Regions from separate parts of the Streptomyces sp. NPDC046379 genome, predicted to be linked through region 1. Evidence: riboswitches for the same ligand, from Rfam matches in the RefSeq annotation. Region 1 holds a riboswitch; each other region holds the start of a gene.
The links. Region 1 has a riboswitch for cobalamin ahead of ACZ6KF_RS21220 (energy-coupling factor ABC transporter permease). Riboswitches for the same ligand answer to the same signal wherever they lie in the genome.

Region 1 (5,348 bases):
GCCAGGTCGGTGCGCTTGCCGCGCTCCTGGAACAGCTTGGCCCGGGTGAAACGGCTGATCGGCTCGTCGCCCCAGGCGCCGTACGCCTCGAAGAAGCCGTACGCCGTCACCCCGCGGGCGTGCACCACGCGCTCCGGGATGCGCTCCCGGTCGAAGTGGCTGATCTTCTCGAGGAACTGGTAGTTCTCCAGCGTCGCGGGCCCCCGGGCGCCGACCGTCCGCTGGTTCTGGTTGTCATAGACAGGATGGCCCTGCCGGTTGGTGAGTACCTTGCGGTCGTCGCCCGGGGCGGGGCCCTTGCTGGACACGTCCGTCATGGTGGGAACTCCTTCGGCTGTCCCGGCATCGCGCGGAGCGGGTCCGCTGCGCAACGGCCGGCCGATCAGTGCAAGCCCTACGAGTACCCCGGCCCACGCGGACGACTAACACATGTGCGGCCTTCCGGCGGTATGCCGTGAATCACCCACGGCGTCGCCGGGCGGCCGGCGCGGTGCTCACGCCCGTCCGGCGGCGCCCCTGCCGGGCGCCCCGGCCTCCGCCGCCCGCGCCGCCAGCTCCTCGGCGGTACGGGGTCCGCGGGCCGGGTCGGCCAGCAGGCCCTGGGCGTGCAGCAGGCGGGCCGCCGCCACGCCCCAGGGCAGGCGCAGGCCCGCCTCGCGCAGCAGGCCGGTGCGGGCCAGGACGGTCGGGGCCGGGCCGGTGCGCACGCCGGACGGGGTGAGGAGGGCGGCGTCGTCGGCCCAGCGCAGGGCGAGGTCGACGTCGTGGGTGGCCATCACCACCGTCGTGCCCCGCTCGCGCAGCTCGCCGAGGGTCGCCAGCAGCCGCTCCTGGCCGTCCGGGTCGAGCCCGGCCGTCGGCTCGTCGAGGATCAGCACCCGGGGCCGCATCGCGACGGCGCCCGCGATCGCGGTCCGCTTGCGCTGCCCGTACGACAGCAGGTGCGTGGGCCGGTCGGCCAGCGCGGTGATGTCCAGGGCGGCCAGGGCCTCCGCGACGCGCGCCCGCACCTCGGCGTCGGACAGCCCGAGGTTGAGCGGGCCGAACGACACGTCCTGCCCGACGGACGCCGCGAACAGCTGGTCGTCGGGGTCCTGCACGACGAGCTGGACGGTCGTCCGCAGCCGGGTCAGGCCCTTGCGGTCGTACGTCACCGGACGGCCGTCGACGGTCAGCCGGCCGGTACGGGGCCGCAGCCCTCCGGCGAGCAGCCGCATCAGCGTGGTCTTGCCGCTGCCGTTGCGGCCCAGCAGGGCGAGCGCACGGTGCTCGCGCACCTCGAAGTCGAGGCCGGACAGCACCGTGGGGCCGTCCTCGTAGGCGAAGGACGCGCCGTGCAGGGCGACCGGCACGGGCTCGCTCATGACAGCGGCCTTTCCAGGACGAAGGTGAGTGCGGTCAGCGCCGTGAGAAGGGCGGCGCTGCCGGCGAGGAAGGGGAGGGAGACACGGGCCTCGGGGACCAGGACGCGCAGGGTGCCGTCGTAGCCGCGCCCGGCGAGCCCGGCCTGCAGCCGCGCCGCCCGGTCGAAGGCCCGCACGAACGCCGTCGCGCCGAGCCCGCCCAGCGAACGCCAGGCGGCGGCGCGGCCCGCGTGCCCGAGCCGGGCGGCCTGCGCCTCCCGGACGCGGCGCACCGAGTCGAGCAGCAGGAAACTCATCCGGTACGTCACCAGGGCGACGTCGACGACGGGCGCGGGCACCCCGGCCCGCACCAGCCGCGGCAGCAGGTCGGACAGGGGAGTGGTGAAGGCGAAGAGCAGCACCCCGAGGGAGGCCGCCGACGTCCGCAGCATCAGCTCCCCGGCGCGCACCGCCCCGCCCTCGGCCGGCGCCAGGAACCCGTCCGGGCCCCCGACCTGGACGAGCAGCGTGACCGCGCCGGTCGCGCAGAAGCCCAGCGGCACCCGGTAGGCCCGCCACAGCCGGCGGCCCGGCACGCCCGCCGGGCCCAGCAGCACGGCGAGCGCGGCCACCAGCACCAGGGCCGCGCCCGGCCAGGGCGGCAGCGAGACCGCCAGCACGGTCAGTCCGAGCCCGAGCACGGCCTTGTCCACGGGATGGCGGCGGCGCCAGCGGCTGCTGTGCGCCGCCGCGTCGATCGGCAGCACCCGGGTCAGTCCCGCCCGGGACGGGACCCGCCCTCCGGGCCCGCCGGCACGGCGGCGTCCCCGGCGCCCGCGGGCTCCGCGGGCTCGGGCTCCGCGGCCCTCGGCGCCTCGGGCCCCAGCGCTTCACGGGCCTGCCGCTCGCCCTGCCGCCTGCCCCGGCGCAGGCCGAAGTAGTAGGCGAGGACGCCCGCGCCGAGGGCCGCCTGCACGGAGAACAGCGCGGACTCGATCTCGCCGGACGGCGGCTCGTACAGGGGCGAGAACCAGGGCTCGTAGTCCGGCTCGATCTCGGTGATCGCCGTCTCGGCCTGGGCGTCCGCCCCGGCGAACGGCTCCTCCTCGTCGTCGCCGAGCCCCAGCGCCAGCGGCAGCACGGCGAGGGCCACCACGACGGCCAGCAGCAGGAGGTTGATCTTCGCGTTGCGGCTCATCGGGCCACCGCCTCCTCGCGGCGCCCCGCCACCAGCACGCCCAGCCGGGTCAGTTCGCCCTTGCTGGACTGCACCAGCAGCCGCATCACCAGCACCGTCAGCAGGCCCTCGCTCACCGCGAGCGGGATCTGCGTGACGGCGAAGATGGACCCGAACTTGCCGAGCGCGCCCAGGAACCCGCTGCCCGGGTCGGGGAAGGCCAGCGCCAGCTGGACGCTGGTGACGCAGTACGTGGACAGGTCGGCGACGAACGCGCCGCAGAACACCGCGGGCATCAGCGGCACTTCACAGCGCCGCAGCAGCCGGTACGCCGCGTAGCCGGCCCAGGGGCCGGCGATCGCCATGGAGAACACGTTGGCGCCGAGCGTCGTCAGGCCGCCGTGCGCGAGCAGCAGCGCCTGGAAGAGCAGGGTGATGGTGCCCAGCACCGCCATGACCGGCGGCCGGAACAGGATGGCGCCGAGGCCCGTGCCGGTCGGATGGGAACAACTCCCGGTAACCGAAGGCAGCTTCAGCGCGGACAGGACGAACGTGAAGGCTCCGGAGGCGCCGAGGAGCAGGGTGCTCTCGGGATGCTCCCGTACCTCGCGTGTGAGAGATCGCACTCCGTGGACGACGAACGGCGCGGACGCGACGCCCCAGGCGACGGCGTGCGCCGGAGGCAGGAAACCCTCGGCTATGTGCATGGCTCAGCAGACCCTCTCCAGCACCTCGTGGATGGTTGACGCGCCTTGGCCGGTCTCCTGGCTGACGGGTACCACCGCCCGTGCTCCGCCTTCCCGGGTCCGAGGACCCAGTGGCTGCCCGCGAGGGCCGGAGCCGGACTTCCCGATCACAGTGGCGAGGGCCGCACCGGCATCACACCGGATTTCCCGTTCACCAAGGCGTGGTGACAGTAGTGCCCGCACAAGGGTGCTGACAAGCGCGGACGGGGGCGGTGGACGGCACGGGCGGCTCACCCGTGCGCCCGGAACCGGCCCCCCGCACTTTGTCCCGGCAGCGGAAAAAGTATCGAGATCATGAACGAAAGGGGTTACGGGTCCGGACCAAGCCCGCTAACTTCCTTGAAATGAACCGGTCATGAGCGACTCGTGGCCGGGGCTCGACGGCGCGACGGCGCGCGCCCGTACTCCCTTCGGCATGCCCTGCGGCATGCCGCCACCCCACACCACTGGGAGACTTCTGTGCGCACGAGACCGTTCGGACGCAGACGTGTCCGTTTCCGCTTCCTGCTGCCCGCCGTGGCGGGCGTCCTCGGCCTTCTGTTGCCGGCGGCACCGGCGGCCGCCGCCCCCGCGGACCCGGGCGGCGTCCGGGCCGAGGCCGCCGTCGGGGACTTCCAGCAGGTCACGCTGGCCAAGGGCGTGGCCGAGACGGGCGAGCCGATGACGCTGGCGGTCCTGCCGGACCGTTCGGTGCTGCACACCTCGCGGGACGGCACCCTGCGGCTCACCAACGCCGCCGGCACCACGACCGTCGCCGGGAAGCTGGACGTCTACAGCCACGACGAGGAAGGCCTGCAAGGCGTCGCGGTGGACCCGGGCTTCACCGCCAACCGGTTCGTCTACCTCTACTACGCGCCCAAGCTGACCACCCCGGCCGGCGACGCCCCGGCCGACGGCACGGCCGCCGACTTCGCCCCGTTCGACGGCGTCAACCGGCTCTCCCGGTTCGTGCTGAGGACGGACGGCACCCTCGACCTCGCCAGCGAGAAGAAGATCCTCGACGTGCCCGCCTCGCGCGGCCTGTGCTGCCACGTCGGCGGGGACATCGACTTCGACGCGGCGGGCAACCTGTACCTGTCGACCGGCGACGACACCAACCCGTTCGCCTCGGACGGCTACACCCCGATCGACGAGCGGGCCTCCCGCAACCCCGCCTACGACGCCCAGCGTTCCTCGGGCAACACCAACGACCTGCGCGGCAAGGTCCTGCGCATCAAGGTCAACGCCGACGGATCGTATTCCGTCCCGGCCGGCAACCTCTTCCCGCCCGGCACCGCCCGGACCCGGCCCGAGATCTACGCGATGGGCTTCCGCAACCCCTTCCGGATGAGCGTCGACAAGGCCACCGGCATCGTCTACCTCGGCGACTACGGCCCCGACGCCGGCACCGCCAGCGCCTCTCGTGGACCCGCCGGCCAGGTCGAGTTCAACCGGATCACCAAGGCGGGCAACTACGGCTGGCCGTACTGCACCGGAGCGAACAACGCGTACACGGACTACGACTTCGCCTCCGGGGCCTCCGGCGCGAAGTTCGACTGCGCGGCCCCGAAGAACACCTCGCCGCGCAACACCGGCCTGACCGACCTGCCGCCCGCCCAGCCCGCCTGGATCCCGTACGACGGCGGCTCCGTACCGGAGTTCGGCGGCGGCTCGGAGTCCCCCATGGGCGGCCCCGTCTACCGCTACGACGCCGCCTCCACTTCCGAGGTGAAGTTCCCGCAGGAGTACGACGGGGACTTCTTCGCCGGTGAGTTCGGGCGCCGCTGGATCAAGCGGATCGAGTCCGGCTCCGACGGGACCGTGCAGTCCATCAACGCCTTCCCCTGGACCGGGACCCAGGTGATGGACATGGCCTTCGGCCCGGACGGCGCGCTCTACGTCCTCGACTACGGCACCGGCTACTTCAACGGCGACGAGAACTCGGCCCTCTACCGCATCGAGCACGTCACCGGCGGCCGGGCCCCGATCGCCCAGGCCAAGGCCAACGTGACCTCGGGCAGGGCCCCGTTGGCGGTCGCCTTCTCCTCCGCGGGCAGCTCGGACCCCGACGGCGACGCCCTCTCGTACGCCTGGACCTTCGGC
Region 2 (5,348 bases), on a different contig from region 1:
CGGGCGAGGCCCTTCTCCTCTGCCGCGCGGTAGGCGGCGTCGAACTCCTCGCCCCACAGGTCGGTCAGCTCCGGCACGTCGGACGGGGAGAACAGCGACCACGCGCCGTCGGCGTCGACGCGGCGCATGAACTCGTCCGGGACCCAGTGCGCGAGGTTCAGGTTGTGGGTGCGGCGGGCGTCCTCACCGGTGTTGTCGCGCAGCTCCAGGAACTCCTCGATATCCGCGTGCCAGGTCTCCAGGTACACCGCCGCGGCTCCCTTGCGCCGGCCTCCCTGGTTCACGGCGGCCACCGAGGCGTCGAGGGTCTTCAGGAACGGGACGATGCCGCCCGAGTGCCCGTTGGTGCCGCGGATCAGCGAACCCCGGGCACGGACGCGGGAGTAGGCGATGCCGATGCCGCCCGCGTGCTTCGACAGGCGGGCGACCTGGTGGTAGCGGTCGTAGATCGAGTCCAGCTCGTCCTGCGGGGAGTCGAGGAGGTAGCAGGACGACATCTGGGGGTGGCGGGTGCCGGAGTTGAAGAGGGTGGGGGAGGAGGGGAGGTAGTCGAGGCGGCTCATCAGCCGGTAGAGGGCGGCGACCTCGTCGACCGCGCGCGCGGTGTCGTCCTCGGCGAGGCCGGCGGCGACGCGGAGCAGGAAGTGCTGGGGCGTCTCGACGACCTTGCGGGTGACCGGGTGGCGCAGCAGGTAGCGGCTGTGCAGGGTGCGCAGGCCGAAGTAGCCGAAGCGGTCGTCGGCGGCCGGGTCGACCAGGGCGTCGAGGCGGTCGGCGTGGAGGCGCACGAACCGCGCGGTGCGGTCCGCGACGAGGCCCTCGCGGTGACCGGTCGCGACCGACTCGGTGAACGTGGTGACGCCCTGGGAGGCGGCCTCGGCGCGGAGGGTCTGGGTGAGCAGCCGGGCGGCGAGCTTCGAGTGGGCGGGGTCCTCGGAGATCAGGCCGGCGGCGGCCTCCGTGGCCAGTTCGCGCAGTTCGGCCTCGTCCGCGTGCGCCGATCGGCCGCGCAGCGCGGCGGCGGCGACCCGTCCGGGGTCGGCGCCGGGGAGGTCGGCGGTCAGCTCGGTCAGGGTCCGCAGCAGGGCGGCTCCGGGGGCGTCGTCGGCGGGCTGGGCCGACTGCGACGCCCGAGTCGCCTGCGTCGTGTGTGTCGCCTGGGTCGCTGAAGCGGGATCCGCTGGCGCGATGGTCACGTGGGGGCTCTCCCTCGCTCGGCACGGGGCCTGCGAGGGCGGGGCAGCTCACGAGCGCACGCGGCGTCGCGTCCACCGACCCATTCCACGAGGCCCGGACGTCATGCGCCGGGCCGGTCGGCCGGGCGCGCTGCCGGCAGGTCGTCGGACTCGACAGGCGTGCGTGAACACGCGTGTACACCGTTGCGGGACAGTTCCGGATTCGCACCGGATTCCCCTGCGGCGGCAGCGAGCATGAGCATACATCTTGTGTCGGTCGCGGAAAGCACCCCCAGATGTTGTGCCCCGCCGTGTCGCGTCGGAGCGCGGGAGTGCCGGAGGCGGGGACGGCGAAGCGTCAGGGCGGGCCGCGGTCGGGTCGGGCCGGGTCGGGTCGGGTCGGGTCGGAGGAGCGTCAGCGCAGGGCGAGCGCGTAGGTGATCAGCAGGACGTCGTCCACGTCCGGGAGGGGGTTCCAGTCGCGCTCCGGGGTGCGGACGAAACCCAGCCGCTCGTAGATGCGGTGGGCGGCGTGCATCGTGCGCTGACTGGACAGCACGACGCCGTTGCAGCCGGTCAGGCTCCGCGCCCGCTCGACGCAGGCGCGGGCCAGCGCCTCGCCGACGCCCCGGCCGCGTGCGGCGTGCGCGACCGCGAGCATCCGTATCTCGGCTTCGCCGGGCTCCGCGATGTCGGCCATGGGACCGCCGGAGGGCACGAAGGTGACGCCGCCGAGCACCTCGCCGTCGCGCACGGCGACCAGTACCTCGGCGTGGGCGGCGCGCTTCGCCACGTCCCGCAACTCGCCCAGGTACGCGTCGCTCTCACCGAAGTCGAGGAGGCCGTCCTGGAGATAGGCATGCGCGGTGATCTCTCCGAGGGGCGCGTACTCGGCGGGTTCCGCCGGGCGGATGACGATGTCCATGGGGGGAGTGTGCACGACGGCGGGCCGCCGCAGGTCCTGCCTGCGACGGCCCGCCGGGGTGTGCGTCGGTCAGTGGGCCGATCCCGCGGTGGCCGGCGGGAGTTCCACCTGGACGCCCGGGTCGCCGGCGTCCGCGGTGTAGTCCTCGGGGCGCGTCTCGTCGACGCCGTCGGGGGCCTTCACCGCCCGCAGCACGAAGGTCAGGACCACCGTCACCGCCAGGTTGATCACGAACGCCGTGAGGCCGATGTAGCCGATCTCGCCGATGCCGGGGATCTCCTTCGACGAGCCGCCGAAGTGCTTCTGCGTCGGCGAGGCGACGCCGTACGCGGCGACCGTGCCGTAGAGCATGCCGACCGCCCAGCCGGCCAGCAGCGCCCAGCGGTGGAACCAGCGCGTGAACAGGCCGCCCACCAGCGCCGGGAACGTCTGGAGGATCCAGATGCCGCCCAGCAGCTGGAAGTTGATGGCCACCGTCTTGTCCATGGTCAGGACGAAGGCGAGCGCGCCCACCTTCACCAGCAGCGACACCAGCTTGGAGACCCGGGTCTCCTGCTCCGGCGTGGCGTCCGGCTTGAGGAAGTCCTTGTAGATGTTGCGGGTGAACAGGTTCGCCGCCGCGATCGACATGATCGCCGCCGGGACCAGCGCGCCGATGCCGATGGCCGCGAAGGCGACGCCCGCGAACCAGTCCGGGAACATGTTCTCGAACAGCTGCGGGATCGCCAGCTGCCCGTTGGACACCTTGACCCCGGCCGCGATGGCCATGAAGCCGAGCAGCGCCAGCAGGCCGAGCATCAGCGAGTACAGCGGCAGGATCGTGGTGTTGCGGCGGATCACCTCACGGCTGCGCGAGGACAGCGTCGCGGTGATCGAGTGCGGGTACATGAACAGCGCGAGCGCGGAGCCCAGCGCCAGCGTGGCGTACGTCCACTGGCCCGCGTCGCCCGGCACCAGCGCCCCGCGCGGAGCGCCCGTCGCCGGGTTGGTCTCGCCGAACGCCTCGCCCGCCTTGGCGAAGACGTCGTCGAAGCCGCCCAGCTTGATCGGGATGTAGATGATCGCCACCGCGATGACGATGTAGATCAGCGTGTCCTTCACGAACGCGATCAGCGCCGGCGCCCGCAGCCCCGACGAGTAGGTGTACGCGGCCAGCACGCCGAAGGCGATCAGCAGCGGCAGGTCCTTGATGAACCAGTTGGTGTCCTCGCCGCCGCCGACGCCCATGACGTCCAGCACGGCCTGGATGCCGACCAGTTGGAGCGCGATGTACGGCATCGTCGCCAGGATGCCGGTGAGCGCCACCGCCAGCGACAGGCCCTTGGAGCCGAACCGGCCGCGCACGAAGTCGGACGTCGTCACATAGCCGTGCTTGTGCGAGACCGACCACAGGCGGGGCAGGAAGGTGAAGATCAGCGGGTAGACCAGGATGGTGTACGGCACGGCGAAGAACCCGGCCGCGCCCGCCGCGTAGATCGCCGCCGGGACCGCCACGAAGGTGTACGCCGTGTAGAGGTCGCCGCCGAGCAGGAACCACGTGACCCAGGTGCCGAACGACCGGCCGCCCAGGCCCCATTCGTCGAGGCTGTGCTCGTTCTCGGCCCTGCGCCAGCGCGAGGCGAGGAAGCCCATGACCGTGACGGCCAGGAAGAAGAAGATGAAGACGGCGAGCGCGACGCCGTTGACGCCCTCGTTCATCGCGCGGCACCGCCCTTCCGGCCGCCGCGGGCGCGCTGGTCACGCTGCCAGAGCTTGAAGGCGACCATCGTCAGCGCCGTGGAGATGAGCACCCACGCCATCTGGTACCAGTAGAAGAACGGGATGCCGATGAACTGCGGTTCGGTTCTGGCGTACGACCCGACCCACAGCATGGCGACGAACGGCGCTGTGAGGCAGAGGGCGATGACGACGCGCGCGGGCGTCACCACCGGCCCTCTGCCGGTTTCTGGGGCTTGCGACATGGCGGCTCCCGTCCCCTCACTGATCACCTGTTTGCAATGCGCAGGCAATCTAGGTCAGCGACCGGCGCAAACGGAACCCCTCGACGCACTCGACGTGCGGTTTTCCGAGGTCCGTTCCGGAGGTGCGGTCGTGAGCCCGAGGGCCGCCCCCGTTCCTGGGGCCGGGGTCAGTCCTGCGGCCGCTTCAGGCGGGCCACGAACTTGTACCGGTCCCCGCGGTAGACCGAGCGCACCCACTCCACCGGCCGCCCCTCGCGGTCCAGGGAGTGGCGGGAGAGCATCAGCATCGGCAGGCCCACGTCGGTGCCCAGCAGACCGGCCTCGCGCGGGGTGGCCAGCGAGGTCTCGATGGTCTCCTCGGCCTCGGCGAGATGGACGTCGTACACCTCGGCCAGCGCGGTGTAGAGGGACGTGTACTTGGCCAGGCTGCGGCGCAGCGCCGGGAAGCGCTTGGCGCTCAGGTGGGTCGTCTCTATGGCCATGGGCTCGCCGTTGGCCATGCGCAGCCGCTCGATGCGCAGCACCCGGCCGCCGGCCGTGATGTCGAGCAGCCCGGCGAGGGTGTCGTCGGCCGTGATGTAGCCGACGTCCAGCAGCTGGGAGGTGGGCTCCAGGCCCTGGGCGCGCATGTCCTCGGTGTACGAGGTCAGTTGCAGCGCCTGCGACACCTTCGGCTTGGCGACGAACGTGCCCTTGCCCTGGATGCGCTCCAGCCGGCCCTCGACCACCAGCTCCTGGAGGGCCTGGCGGACCGTCGTGCGCGAGGTGTCGAACTCGGCGGCGAGCGTGCGCTCCGGGGGCACCGGCGTGCCGGGGGCCTGCGTCTCGGTCATCTCGAGCAGGTGCTTCTTCAGGCGGTAGTACTTGGGCACGCGCGCGGTACGGACGGTCGCCCCACCCTCGTTCTCCGCACTGCTGACGTCGGTGCTCATGCTCTGCCTTCCCGGCTCCGGGTGCCGAAACGACCGACATATCCGTCGGTCACGGCTCACATCGTGGCACGGCCTCGGCGCGGAAAGGTCCTCCGCACGCTCCGTGATCCCCTCTGTATACCGTCGGCGCGCTTCGTTGGTCTAGTCCATCTCACGGTAAGTGGTCTACCCGCAGTGTGTCGTGTCGGGGCGCTGTTTTCGACGGGTTGTTACTTAAAGGTTCCTGCATATGTAGGTCCCATAACGGCTGGTGAGAGGCGTTCCGTGACCCTTGACACGCCATATGGTCTGGGCCAAGCTCCCGGTACTGGTCTACACCATTGGTCCAGGTCCCGGCCCCACGGACGGTGCGCAC
Region 3 (5,348 bases), on a different contig from region 1:
CGGTGGGGAGGATCAGGCCGCGTGAGCACCCACGACGCAGCAGACGGTGCCGAGCGTCCGTCCACCGCGCTCCCATCCGTCGGCCCGCCCGGACAACGTCACCATGCCCGGCAGCAGAAGGACGCCGAGTTCTCCGCCTTCTACCGGACTCGCATCCGCTCCTTGGTCGTGTTCCTGGCCAGCCACGGCGCCGACGTGCAGACCGCCGCGGACATCGCCCAGGAAGTCATGACCCACGCCTACCGGAACTGGGCCGACATCACCCACCCCAAGGCGTGGGTGTACAAAGCTGCCTCCCGCGCCCTCGCCCGCAGGATCGCCTCCGTCGAAGAACCCGTCGACGAAGTACCCGAGCCCACATCCCTGCTGGCCCGCCCCGACGCCATCGCGGAATGGGAGGCGACGCATGACGTGCTGCCCGTGCTGCGCAGCCTCCCGCCGAGACAGCGCCAGATCCTGGCCTGGACCCTGGCCGGCTTCACCCCCACCGACATCGCCGAGCTCCTCGGCCTGCGCGCTGAGACCGTACGCGCCAACCTCATGAAAGCCCGCCGCTCCGCGGCCGCCTACCTCACGGCACGGGAGGAGGAACAGTGACCGACCACCGAGCACACCACCACGACGACCAGACGGTGGACCGCCGGCTCGCTCAGCACCAGCATGCCCTGACCAGCGCACTGGACGACGTCCTCGACGTCGAAGCCGGACTGCGCGAGATCCTCATCCACTCCCGCCAGGACACCGCCGCTGACGACCTCGACACCGTCCTGGACACCGAAGCCGGACTCGCCGCCATCCTGCCCCCCACCCCAGAACCAGCCGCCCCGCCCAGCACACACCGCGCCCCCCACGACCACACCGGCGCACAGGAACTCCTCCGCACCCTCAGCCCTTCAGACCGCATGACCCTGCGCGACCATCCCCACGTCAAACAAGCTTTCCGAGACCTCGCCCGCGACCACGATTTCCTCGCTCCCGCCGTGATCATCGTCCGCCCTCTCAACCTCATCCTCGACCTCGCCTTCGACCTCGCCCGCGACCTCAACCGCGACCTCGATCTCGCCCTCCTCGGCCGCCGCCTCAACCGCAACCTCGGCTACGCCCGTGACTTCGCCGGCCGCTTCGCCCACAACCTCGACGGCTCCATCAACCGCGACTTCCAACGCGCCCGCGCTCGCGCCCGCTACATCAACGGCCTCCTCGACCTCGCCCTCAGCGACGACCACGCCAGCGACCGCGACTTCCGCCTCGACCACGACCTCGACTTCCAACGCGCCCGCGCCCGCGCCCGCGACCTCAACTCCATCCTCGACCTCGCCCTCGCCCGTGCCAGCGACCTCGACCTCGACCTCGACCATGCCAGCGAGGCGGCGCGCACCGTCGTCCGCACCGTCGTCGATGTCCGCACTACCGAGGTTGGCCGGGCCATCGGTGCGGCGCTCCGCCGAGAGCCCCCCATGCTCGATAAGAACTCGCTGCACACGCTCCTGGATGACTTCACCACCGCCGACTTGAGCGACGTCGACCTGACCGGCATGGATCTCAGCGGAGTCCACTGGTCGGAACGTGGCACACAGTGGCCGCCGGTCCTCGATGTCGAAGACCTCAAGGCCCGCTCCGACGAGACCCCGCGCGGCAGCGGAACCTGGATCGTCCGCTCCGGAACCGCCAGCATCCGCGACCCGGCCGAACTATGAGGAGAGGTGGCGTGATGACTGCGGGTCTGCACAGCTGCCCGGCGTCCCAGCAACCCGAAACTCCAAAAATATCCGACTGCGTTGCCCCGCCAGTGCCGACGCGGTTCGCCTCGGCCCCACCGCTCCGCCACGCCTTCCACGGGGGTCAGCGACTGCAGTAGCTGCTCGACGAGTTCGGCGTACTCGTCGCTGACGTCCCGGGAGACCACCCAGGTCAACGAGGAACTTGGGCCGTCTCCAGGAGTTCCCGGTACGTGTCCTGGGGGCTCGGGTCCAAGAGGGCACGCACAGCACGAACGGTGTCCTTCATGTCCCGCTTCGACGGCCGTCCCTACGACGAAAACGCCGAGCGGCTGGTGCTGCGGGCTGTCCGCGAGGCGTGACGCAGAACGGCAGGGGTGTGCGGCGGGGTCCGCACGCCCTTGGGCCAGGACGCGGGGGATCGTAGGATCAGCAGGTCATCGCCGCGACGGGAGACAGGAAGCCGGTGCGAGTCCGGCACGGTCCCGCCACTGTGACCGGGGAGTGCACCCTTCGACACGCCACTGCGCGCCGCGCGGGAAGGCCAGGGGGAGCGTCGATCCGGGAGTCAGGACACTGGCCTGTCGCGGGCCCGTTCCGAGGAGCGCGGACTCCCCAGGAGGCTTCACGTGTACGACGGCACGTCCCGTCCCCCGCTGTTCACCCCTGCCCGCCGACGCCGCGCCCTGCGGGCGGCGGCCGCGGCCGTACTGTCGGCGGCCCTGCTGACCGCCGGCTGCGGATCGTCTCAGGACACCGCCAAGGACGCGAAGGCCGCGGCCTCGTCGGCCGACGGCTTTCCGGTCACCGTCGACAACTGCGGCGTGAAGACGACGTACGACAAGGCGCCCGCCCGCGTCGTCACCATCCACCAGCACCCGGCGGAACTCATGCTCTCCCTGGGCCTGAAGGACCGCATGGTCGGCACTGCCTTCTCCGACTCCGCCGTCCTGCCCGAACTGAAGAAGGACTACGAGGCGATCCCGGAACTGGCGAAGAAGGAGCCGTCCTTCGAAACCGTCCTGGAGGCCGAACCGGATCTGGTCTACGGCGGCTACGGCAGCGCCTTCGCCGAGAATGAGGGCCGCTCCCGCTCGGCATTCGCCGACGCCGGCATCGACACCCACCTCAACCGCGAGTACTGCGGCAAGAAGCGGGTCACGATGGCCGACACCTACGACGAGATCCGCACCATTGGCAGGATCTTCAACGTCTCCGGCCGGGCGGACAAGCTGGTCTCCGACCTCCAGGCGCGGGTCGGCAAGGTCACCGACGCCGTCGAGGGCGAGCCCGAGGTACCCGTCTTCGTCTACGACAGTGGTGACAAGACCGCCTTCACCGCGGGCGGCAAGAGCCTGGGCACCGAACTGATCCGGCTGGCCGGCGGCGAGAACGTCTTCGCCGGCCTCGACGACGTCTTCGGTGACGTCTCCTGGGAACAGGTCGTCGAACGCAAACCAGAGGTCATCGCGGTCTACGACTACGCGGGCGCCGGAAGCGTCGAGCAGAAGAAGAAGTTCCTGCTCGCCCAGCCCGCTCTGCGGGACGTGCCCGCCATCAGGAACAAGCGGTTCGTCGTGCTGCCGTTGACCGCCACCCTGGTCGGCGTGCGGTCCGCGTACGCGGTGGAGGACCTGGCCCGCGGCATCCACCCCGAGAGCTTCCGGTGACGGCTCCGGTCACCGACGACGCCACCGGGCGGGCCGTGAAACCGGGGAAACAGGACGACAGGCGGGCCGGGCCGGCCGGTCTCACCGTCACGCTCGTCGTCCTGGCCACCCTGCTGATGGTCTCCGCCACGGCGGGCCTGGCGATCGGTTCGGTTCAGGTGCCGCCCGGCCAGGTGTGGGGCATCGTGACGCACGCGCTGGGCGCCGACTGGGCGGAACCGGACTGGTCGCGGGCGCGGGAGACCATCGTGCTGGACGTCCGCGCGCCCCGCGTCCTTCTCGGGGCGGTGGCCGGCGCCGGACTCGCGGTCGTGGGCACCGCCCTGCAGGCTCTGATCCGCAACCCGCTCGCCGAGCCCTACCTGCTCGGAGTCTCCTCCGGGGCATCCCTGGGCGCCGTTGCGGTGATCGTGTTCCAGGTCACCCTGTTCGGGCCGGTTTCGCTGTCGGTCGCCGCGTTCGCGGGGGCACTCGGGGCACTGCTGCTCGTCTACGTCACCGCCCGCACCGGCGGTCGGATCACGTCGACCCGGCTGGTCTTGTCGGGTGTGGCCGTCGCCGCAGTACTGACCGCCGTACTGGACCTGCTGCTGCTGACCACCGACCGGGGCAATGAAGCCCGCGCGGTCCTCGCCTGGACCCTCGGCGGCCTCGGCGGCGTCAACTGGGACACTCTCTGGCTGCCCAGCGCCGCCCTGCTCTTGGGCATCGCCGTCCTCTTGGTGCAGGCCCGCAACCTGAACCTGCTCCTCGCCGGCGAGGAGGCCGCCACCACTATGGGCCTTGATGTAGCCCGCTTCCGCGCCCGCATGTTCGTCCTGCTCTCCCTGGTCACCGGCATCCTCGTCGCGGCGTGCGGACCGATCGGATTCGTCGGCCTGATGCTGCCGCACATCGTCCGCCTCGTCGTCGGCGGCGACCACCGCCGCGTCCTTCCCACGGCCGCGCTCGGCGGCGCCGTCTTCCTCGTCTGGGCCGACATCGCCGCGCGCGTTGTCGCCGCACCCATGGAGATCCCCGTCGGCGTGCTCACGGCCCTGTGCGGTGGCCCGTTTTTCCTGTGGCTACTGCGCCGCGACGCACGGCGGACCACCGACCGAGGAGAGGCATGACCGCCACTGAACTCGTCATCGACGGCGTCACCCTCACCGCCGGCGCACACCGCCTCGTCCAAGACGTCTCCCTGACGGCACGCCCCGGGGAGGTCATCGGGCTAGTCGGGCCGAACGGCAGCGGCAAGTCCAGCCTGCTGCGCGCCGTCTACCGCGTCCTGCGCCCCGTGACCGGCCACGTCACCGTCGACGGCGCCGACGCCTGGTCGCTGCCCGTACGGCAACTCGCCCGGACCGTGGCGGCAGTGGTGCAGGAGTCGGGCGCCGACTTCGACCTCACGGTGCGCGAGGTCGTCGCGATGGGCCGCACCCCGCACAAACGGCTGCTCGACGGGGACACCCCCGAAGACGCCGAACTGATCGAGACGGCCCTGGAATCAGTACACGCCACCGACCTGGCCCACCGCCCCTTCGCCCGCCTCTCCGGCGGCGAACGCCAACGCGTCCTCATCGCCCGCGCGCTGGCCCAGCAGCCGTCCCTGCTCGTCCTGGACGAGCCGACCAACCACCTCGACATCCGGCATCAGCTGGACGTCCTGGGCATCCTGCGCCGCCTGCCGGCGACGGTCCTCGTGGCCCTGCACGACCTCAACCTCGCGGCCTACTACTGCGACCGACTGTACGTCCTGCGCGACGGCACGGTCACCGCCTCCGGCCCGCCGGCTGCCATTCTCACGCCCCAACTACTGAAGGAGGTCTACGGCGTGACGAGCGAGGTCACCGTCCATCCCCGTACGGGCGCCCCCCAGGTCACCTTCCTCCCCGGCGAGCCGCACCCGGCCGCACCGGCCACGGCGGATCAGTCCTTATCGTGACGGCTGCCACCTACCGCCTCACATAGGCGGACG

Region 2: another riboswitch for cobalamin. It lies ahead of ACZ6KF_RS23570 (ribonucleoside-diphosphate reductase subunit alpha); the one in region 1 lies ahead of ACZ6KF_RS21220 (energy-coupling factor ABC transporter permease).
Region 3: another riboswitch for cobalamin. It lies ahead of ACZ6KF_RS32210 (ABC transporter substrate-binding protein); the one in region 1 lies ahead of ACZ6KF_RS21220 (energy-coupling factor ABC transporter permease).

The regions. Positions count from the first base shown of each region.
Region 1 covers NZ_JBVJFP010000011.1:294,708-300,055, forward strand. The annotation lists gene ACZ6KF_RS21200 (catalase) at 1-317, opposite strand, end outside; gene ACZ6KF_RS21205 (energy-coupling factor ABC transporter ATP-binding protein) at 495-1,364, opposite strand; gene cbiQ (cobalt ECF transporter T component CbiQ) at 1,361-2,110, opposite strand; gene ACZ6KF_RS21215 (energy-coupling factor ABC transporter substrate-binding protein) at 2,116-2,541, opposite strand; gene ACZ6KF_RS21220 (energy-coupling factor ABC transporter permease) at 2,538-3,227, opposite strand; cobalamin riboswitch at 3,258-3,440, opposite strand; partial or broken gene ACZ6KF_RS21225 (PQQ-dependent sugar dehydrogenase) at 3,726-5,348, shown strand, end outside.
Region 2 covers NZ_JBVJFP010000013.1:224,784-230,131, reverse strand. The annotation lists gene ACZ6KF_RS23570 (ribonucleoside-diphosphate reductase subunit alpha) at 1-1,196, opposite strand, end outside; cobalamin riboswitch at 1,315-1,438, opposite strand; gene ACZ6KF_RS23565 (GNAT family N-acetyltransferase) at 1,591-2,100, opposite strand; gene mctP (monocarboxylate uptake permease MctP) at 2,170-3,798, opposite strand; gene ACZ6KF_RS23555 (DUF3311 domain-containing protein) at 3,795-4,061, opposite strand; gene ACZ6KF_RS23550 (GntR family transcriptional regulator) at 4,229-4,993, opposite strand.
Region 3 covers NZ_JBVJFP010000031.1:13,165-18,512, reverse strand. The annotation lists gene ACZ6KF_RS32230 (hypothetical protein) at 1-25, shown strand, start outside; gene ACZ6KF_RS32225 (RNA polymerase sigma factor) at 22-597, shown strand; gene ACZ6KF_RS32220 (hypothetical protein) at 594-1,697, shown strand; gene ACZ6KF_RS32215 (hypothetical protein) at 1,952-2,080, shown strand; cobalamin riboswitch at 2,138-2,317, shown strand; gene ACZ6KF_RS32210 (ABC transporter substrate-binding protein) at 2,348-3,388, shown strand; gene ACZ6KF_RS32205 (FecCD family ABC transporter permease) at 3,424-4,500, shown strand; gene ACZ6KF_RS32200 (ABC transporter ATP-binding protein) at 4,497-5,315, shown strand.